Regions from separate parts of the Mesorhizobium sp. M0296 genome, predicted to be linked through region 2. Evidence: predicted binding sites of a transcription regulator. Region 2 holds the regulator's gene; each other region holds the start of a gene.
What was found. The regulator PhoB, encoded in region 2, activates phosphate uptake and scavenging genes when phosphate is short. The targets are predictions, from matches to a motif close to TGTCATNNANCTGTCAT.

Region 1: the regulator PhoB is predicted to act here: its motif matches at 1,152-1,168, upstream of NKI97_RS20875 (esterase-like activity of phytase family protein).
Region 3: the regulator PhoB is predicted to act here: its motif matches at 913-929, upstream of olsB (l-ornithine N(alpha)-acyltransferase).

The regions. Positions count from the first base shown of each region.
Region 1 covers NZ_JAMYRZ010000022.1:17,617-19,883, reverse strand. Annotated here, with positions in the region: gene NKI97_RS20885 (sugar ABC transporter substrate-binding protein) at 1-22, opposite strand, end outside; gene NKI97_RS20880 (TIM barrel protein) at 65-1,054, opposite strand; gene NKI97_RS20875 (esterase-like activity of phytase family protein) at 1,269-2,267, shown strand, end outside.
Region 2 covers NZ_JAMYRZ010000042.1:29,570-31,836, forward strand. Annotated here, with positions in the region: gene pstB (phosphate ABC transporter ATP-binding protein PstB) at 1-56, shown strand, start outside; gene phoU (phosphate signaling complex protein PhoU) at 89-796, shown strand; gene phoB (phosphate regulon transcriptional regulator PhoB) at 813-1,502, shown strand; gene NKI97_RS29180 (ROK family protein) at 1,512-2,267, opposite strand, start outside.
Region 3 covers NZ_JAMYRZ010000001.1:289,661-291,927, forward strand. Annotated here, with positions in the region: gene olsB (l-ornithine N(alpha)-acyltransferase) at 1-849, opposite strand, end outside; gene NKI97_RS01435 (PAS domain-containing hybrid sensor histidine kinase/response regulator) at 999-2,267, opposite strand, start outside.

The DNA.
Region 1 (2,267 bases), on a different contig from region 2:
CGGTGGCAAGCAGAAATTTCATGGTCTTTCCTCCCTGGTTGAAAACGGTGATGGCGCCGGAGCTTCAGCTGTCCGGCCCGAGCATGGCTTCCTGGACGATGGCCTGCGAGGCGACCGCGTCCTGACGGTCGACGGCGGCTGACAGGCGATTGTCCTTTTCCAGCCGATCGACGACGCGCAGCATGCGCTTGACAGTCGCGATGTTGACTTCGCATTCGTGGACCGGGTCGAGCCCGGTCATGTCGGGGAACGTGTCGAAGTAGATGGCGCCGGCATAGCCGTCTCGACGGATCTGCCTGAGCAGCTCGATCGTCTGCAGCGTATGCACGGCCCCGACCATCAAGCCGTCGTCGCGCTTGGCGTAGCCGTCGTTGAGATGCACGCCGAGCAGCTTGCTGTGTCGCGCCACCAGCGCAGCGGCAAAGGCCGGCTGCTCGTCGGCGTAGAGCACATGGGCGAAATCGAGCGTCACGCCGAGATTGGGCAGGCCGATCTCGCGGATCGCCAGCAATGTCGTCGCCGCATCGGGCATCAGGCTGTAGGAGCGCGGCTCGTTGGGTTTGTATTCAAGGCTGATCTGACAGCCCGGATCATGCGCCGCTACTTCACGAATACCATCGATTTCGTGTTGCCAAACTGTTGCGTAGTCAGCCTGGAAGGCGTAGTCGAAGCCATCCTGCCCGAGCCACAAGGTCATCAGGCTGGCGCCGGCCTCGCGCGCGGCGTCAATGCCGGCCTTGGTCAGGTCGATAGCCTCGCGGCGAACGGAAGGATCCGGATTGGTGAAGGCGCCGAGCTTGAAAGCCGGGTTAGAGTAGTAGCGCATGGCGAAGCCATTGATCGAAAGCCCGAAATCGCTGAGTTTGCGTGCCATTTCCGCAGGCTTCTCATCGACATGGTCGGGAAAGTTGAGGTCAAGGTCGGTCAACTCCGCAACCTTCGCCGCACGTGCCGCCATTTGCAGCATGGACGGTTTGCCGACAAGATCGGGCCACTCGGACTGTGGCCGCGAGGCAAAGGAATTGAGGCGGGTGGCGAAACGATAGGCAGTCATCGGGGACCTTTCATTGTCATAACTTTACATGAGAACGATTATTTGTAAAGTTGTTAATAGGCCAATTGCGACCACGGGGGACAAGCAAGCGCGGCACTGTCACGCAAGTATCATGTTCGCGTCCTAGATCGCTTCTCCGAAAGCTTTCGCGGCATCCTTGATCCGACGCGGCGCTTTTTCGGGCCCCGGCAGCTTTGTCACAAAGAGGATTTCCATGAAAAACCTGCACCGAACCGCGTCCCTCGCCGTCGCGCTGGCGATGTTCACCGCATTGACTCCGGCCTTGGCAGAAAACGCCGCAACCGTCGGCGGCGTCAGCTTCGTCAACAAGGGCATGGTCGGTGTCGGCCGCATCCCGGCCAGCCAGAAGGACAAGTTCGGCGAGACGTTTGGCTCGGGCTCGGGCATGTCGATCGACGCTGCCGGCTGGACGCATGGCGCCGATGGCTACAAGGGCTCGTTATGGCTGTTGCCGGATCGCGGCTACAACGTCGTCGGTACCACCGATTACCGCCCGCGCCTCAACACGATCGCCCTCGAGTTCGCCCCGATCGCGCCGGGTGCGGCACCGGCCACCGGCCAGGAACAATCGGGCCTCAAGGCGACGCTTGCCGACACCACGCTTTTGACCGACGACAAGGGCGCCGACGCAACCGGCCTCGATCCGCTCAACGGCGTGCGTGCCGCGACCGACGACATGCCGATCCTGCCCGAAGCCAACGGCAAGCTCGCGCTCGATAACGAAGCGATCGTACGGCTGCCCGACGGCACGATGTTCATCTCGGACGAATACGGTCCGAACATCTACCGCTTCTCCGCCGATGGGCGTCTGATGTCGGCAACACAGCCGCCGGCGGCGCTTGTCCCGATGCGTCACGGGACGCCAAACTTTGCTTCCGACAATCCGGGACCTGGCGCGGCAGACCCAGATCCGAAGGATCCCGAAACCGGCCGTCAGAACAACCAGGGCCTCGAAGGCATGGCGCTGACGGCGGACGGGAAGTTCCTGATTGCCGTGCTGCAGTCGGCCCCAAGGCAGGATGGCGGCGATTCCGCCTCGACGCGCCAGAACACGCGCGCGCTGGTCTACGATGCCTCGGATCCCGGCCAGCTCAAGCTCGCGCATGAATATGTCGTGCCGCTGCCGGTGTTCACCGATGCCAAGGGCAAAACCAAGATCGCCGCGCAGAGCGAAATCGTGGCGCTGTCGGAC
Region 2 (2,267 bases):
TCACGTCGCCCCGCGAGAAGCGCACGCAGGACTACATCACTGGCCGCTTCGGCTGAGCCGTTCCGATCATGCATATGAGGACAGGACCATGGGCGAACACACAGTCGCTTCTTTCGACGAGGATCTCGAGCAGATCAGCAAGCTGATCCGCGACATGGCCGACCTCGCCGGTTCGATGGTCGGCGGGGCGACCAAGGCCCTGTTGAATTCCGACAACGTGCTGGCGCAACGCGTCGTTTCCGACGACGCCATCATGGATGCGCGTCAACGCGAACTGGACGACCGCGCCATCACCCTCATCGCCAAACGCCAGCCGATGGCCCACGATCTTCGCCATGTGGTCGGAGCGATCCGCATGGCGGGCGACCTCGAACGCATCGGCGACCTTGCCAAGAATATCGCCAAGCGCGTGAGTGCGGTCGGCCTCAGCGCCACGCCGCGGGACCTGTCGCATTCCATCGACGCGATGGCGCAACTGGTTCTCATCCAGGTGCAGGGTGTCATCGAGGAATATGCTGCAGGCGATGCGGCCGCGTTGGCCAAGCTGCGTGCCGCCGACGAGCGCATCGACGTCAAATACACGTCCGTGTTCCGCGAGCTCTTGACCTACATGATGGAAGATCCGCGCAACATCACCGCTTGCACGCACCTGCTGTTCTGCGCCAAGAATCTGGAGCGGATCGGCGACCATGTCACCAACATCGCCGAAAATGCGTATTATGTGCTGACCGGCGAGCAATTGCCGGTCAATCGTCCGAAGCAGGACGAAACGACAATGTCCGCACCGGTGACATGATGGGGGTGCCCAGCCGATGATCGCACCACGCATAATGGTGGTGGAGGACGAGGAGCCGTTGGGTGTGCTGCTCCGCTACAATCTCGAATCCGAAGGCTACCAGGTCGAGGTGGTGACACGCGGCGACGAAGCCGAGATCCGTTTGCAGGAGAATGTGCCCGACCTTTTGGTGCTCGACTGGATGATACCAGCGGTTTCCGGCATCGAGCTCTGTCGTCGGTTGCGGGTGCGCCCCGAAACCGAGCGGCTGCCGATCATCATGCTGACCGCGCGCGGCGAGGAGAGCGACCGGGTGCGCGGTCTTTCGACCGGCGCCGACGACTATCTGGTCAAACCGTTTTCGACACCAGAATTCATGGCCAGGGTCAAGGCGCTGCTACGGCGCGCCAAGCCGGAAGTGCTGTCCAGCGTGCTGAAGGTCGGCGACATCGTGCTCGATCGCGAATCGCACAGGGTCTATCGCAAGAAGAGCGAAATCAGGCTCGGGCCGACCGAATTCCGGCTGCTCGAGTTCATGATGCGGCATCCGGGCCGTGTCTTCTCGCGCAGCCAGTTACTCGATAATGTCTGGGGCGAGACAATCTACATCGACGAACGCACCGTCGACGTGCATGTCGGGCGGCTGCGCAAAGCCGTCAACAACGGCCGGATGCCGGATGTCATCCGCACCATCCGCGGTGCCGGCTATGCGATCAGGGAAGATTGACCCGCCTGGTCATGCTACGTTCTTTCTGACGCTGGGCCTCATTTGCGCGCCCGGCGCGAAAATCTCCTGGTCGACGAAGCTTAACGCCCGCATCGCGCAGCCTTCGCGGATCAGCGGCAATTCGTTCGGCTCTGTATCGAAGGAGATCGAGCCTGAATGCTGGCCGCCGGCGGTCTGGGCGATTGCCTTCCGCAAGGCCGGCTCGATCAGATCGAAGGCGGCGGCACTGGCGCCGACCATCGCGACCGGTGCCGGATCGATCAGCGCGAACAGCGAGCCGAGACCGAAACCCAGCGCTTCGCCGGCCTTGCGGTAGGCCTCGCGTTCCGGCCCATCTTTCTCGCGCGCCCGGGCCGCCAGTGCTCGCATGTCGGCGTCGCTGACGTCGGCGACCGGTTCGCTGTCTTCGCTCATCTGCCTGGCGTTGCGCCAGATGGCGTAGTTGCCGGCATACGCCTCGATGCAGCCGCGCCGCCCGCAACGGCAGAGCGCGCCGCCCGGACGATGGATCATGTGGCCAAATTCGCCGCCCGAGGAATGCGTCCCGGTGAACAGTTCGCCCTTCAGCACCAGCCCCATGCCGATGCCATGCGAAAGCAGGATGGCGATGAAGTCGTCGCGATAGCGATCCGGATTGCGCCAGCGCAAAGCCACCGCCATCATGTTGCAGTCGTTCTCCACCGTTGCCGGGATGCCGAATTCGCCCTCCAGCATGTCGGCAAAGGCGATGTCGGTCTGCGGCGTGATCGGCGACCACAGCATGGC
Region 3 (2,267 bases), on a different contig from region 2:
GCCATAATAATTGACGTAGCGGGCGCCGATCTCCTTGACCGGCATCACCACGAACACGTCGACCGTCGAGAATTCACGGTCGATGACGCAGCCGTCGCCGATGCGCGCGCCGACGCGCAGATAGCCCTTGACCAGCGGCGGCATCGCGGCGATCGCCGCCTTGGTATTGACGGCCTCGATCGGCATCAGATCCATGGAACAATAGCGCCCGGCGACGGCGCGCACGTCCCAGGATGAATTCGTCCGGCAGTGGTGGGCAAGATAGGTCAGCGCCTCCGCATGTGCCGCCGGCACGGTGCCGTGGAACGACGCGCAGCCGGTCATCACGCCGATGCCGTAATGGTTGATGTAGGCCCAGATGCCTTGCCACAGCGCCTCGATGGTGCGTTTCGAGCGGTATTCCGGCAGAACGCAGGAGCGGCCGAGCTCGAGGAAGCGCTGGCCGGGATGCCGCGCGATCAGCTTGGTCAGCTCGAATTCACCTTCGGAATAGAAGCCGCCGGCGGCCGCGGCAATCTCCTGCCGCAGCAGGCGGTAGGTGCCGACGATGCGGCGATGCTCGGGGCCGGAAAGCGAAGTATCGAAGACCAGCAGATGATCGCAGAGGGGATCGAAGCGATCGGCATCGCGGCGGTCCTGCATCTGGAACAGGTCCTTCCTGGCACCAAGCTCGTCGTAGAACACCCGGTAGCGCACTTCCTGCGCGGCAGCGATCTCGGCCTCGTTGCGGGCGAGCCGCACTTCGAGATTGCCGATGCGGCCGAGCGATGCGCCTTTTATGACGGCATCGGCGTTCCGGCCGACGAGCAAAGGCCCGCTGGCGTTCGGCCGAGCATCACATTCCGGCATGACTGTATGCACGAGTGATTCTCCTTCGAGCCATCCCTCTTGGCACGGGGATACGGTGTAGGTGCAACAGGATTGTGACAGTACCGTGATACGGCTCTGCGGGCAATACTTCGTCGGCTGGGTAATCTATCAACCGTCTATGTTGTGCCTCAGGCGGCCGCTTGCCCTTCGACCGCATGAACCAGGGCATCGGGGTCGAGCGGCTTGGTGACGAAGCCGCTGGCACCGTGAGCGAGCACGGCGTGGCGGGTCTTTTCCTGGCTGTCGGCCGACAGCACCATGATCGGCACCGGCGGCACCGCGGTCTCCTCCTCATGCCGGCGGATGGCGGCGATGGCGTCCAGGCCGTCCATGACAGGCATATGCAAGTCCATCAGCACCACGTCGTAACGGTGCTTGTGGCCGGTGCTGATGACCGCCTCGACGGCGGCCTTGCCGTTGCCGACCACTTTCACGCGATGCCCGGCCTTCAGCAGCGTGGCGCGGGCCAGCATGGCGTTGATGTCGTTGTCCTCGGCGATCAGCACCGACAGGCCCTGCTGGCGGGCGCCAATGGCGTGCCCCGCCTGCGCGCCGCGCCTTTGCAGTTGCGGCTCGGCGATGACCGGCGCGTGGCTGGTCAAAAGCACGCGCAGCAATGTCTCGCCGCGCACCGGCCTCGCAAGGAAGGTGGCGTAACCATTGGCACGGAACTCGCCAAGCATGCCACGGTCGGTCGGTGCGATCAGCGTCACTGCTTCGCAATCGGCAAATCCGCTCTGGCGCAGGCGCCTGAGCAGCCTGCCGTCGCTTTGCTCCATGGCAGCATCGATCAGCAGCACGTCGCAGCTCTCGGCGAAAGGGGTGGCCTGGGCGGCGGCGGTGGCCAGATCGACCGTGCCGCCATTGGCGCGAATGGTGCGGGCGAGGGCTTCGGCCTCGACCAGGTTCTTTGACACGATCACCGCATGCCGGCCCGACAGCGCGTCCTGGCGGATCTGCGGCGCCTCGACGGCGGAAATAGCGGGAATCTCGAAGACGAATTCGGACCCCTGGCCAAGCCGGCTCGACACAGAGATAGTGCCGCCCATGGCGGTCACCAGGCGCTTGGAAATGGCGAGACCGAGGCCGGCACCGCCATGCGCACGGGTCGAGGTGCCGTCAGCCTGTTCGAAGTCCTCGAATATGCGCTCCATGTCCTGCTCGCGCAGACCGGGGCCGGTGTCGGTGATGGTGAAGCGGATGCGGTCGGTGGTTTTGGTGCGGACGCGAGCGATGCTTGCCAGGACGCCGCCGCTGTCGGTGAACTTGACGGCGTTGCCGATGAGATTGAGCAGCACCTGCCTGACCCTGCCGGGGTCGGCGGTGATCAGCTGCGGCACGTCGGGTTCGACATGACAGCCGAGGCCAATATCCTTGGCAAAAGCCCGCGCCGCCAA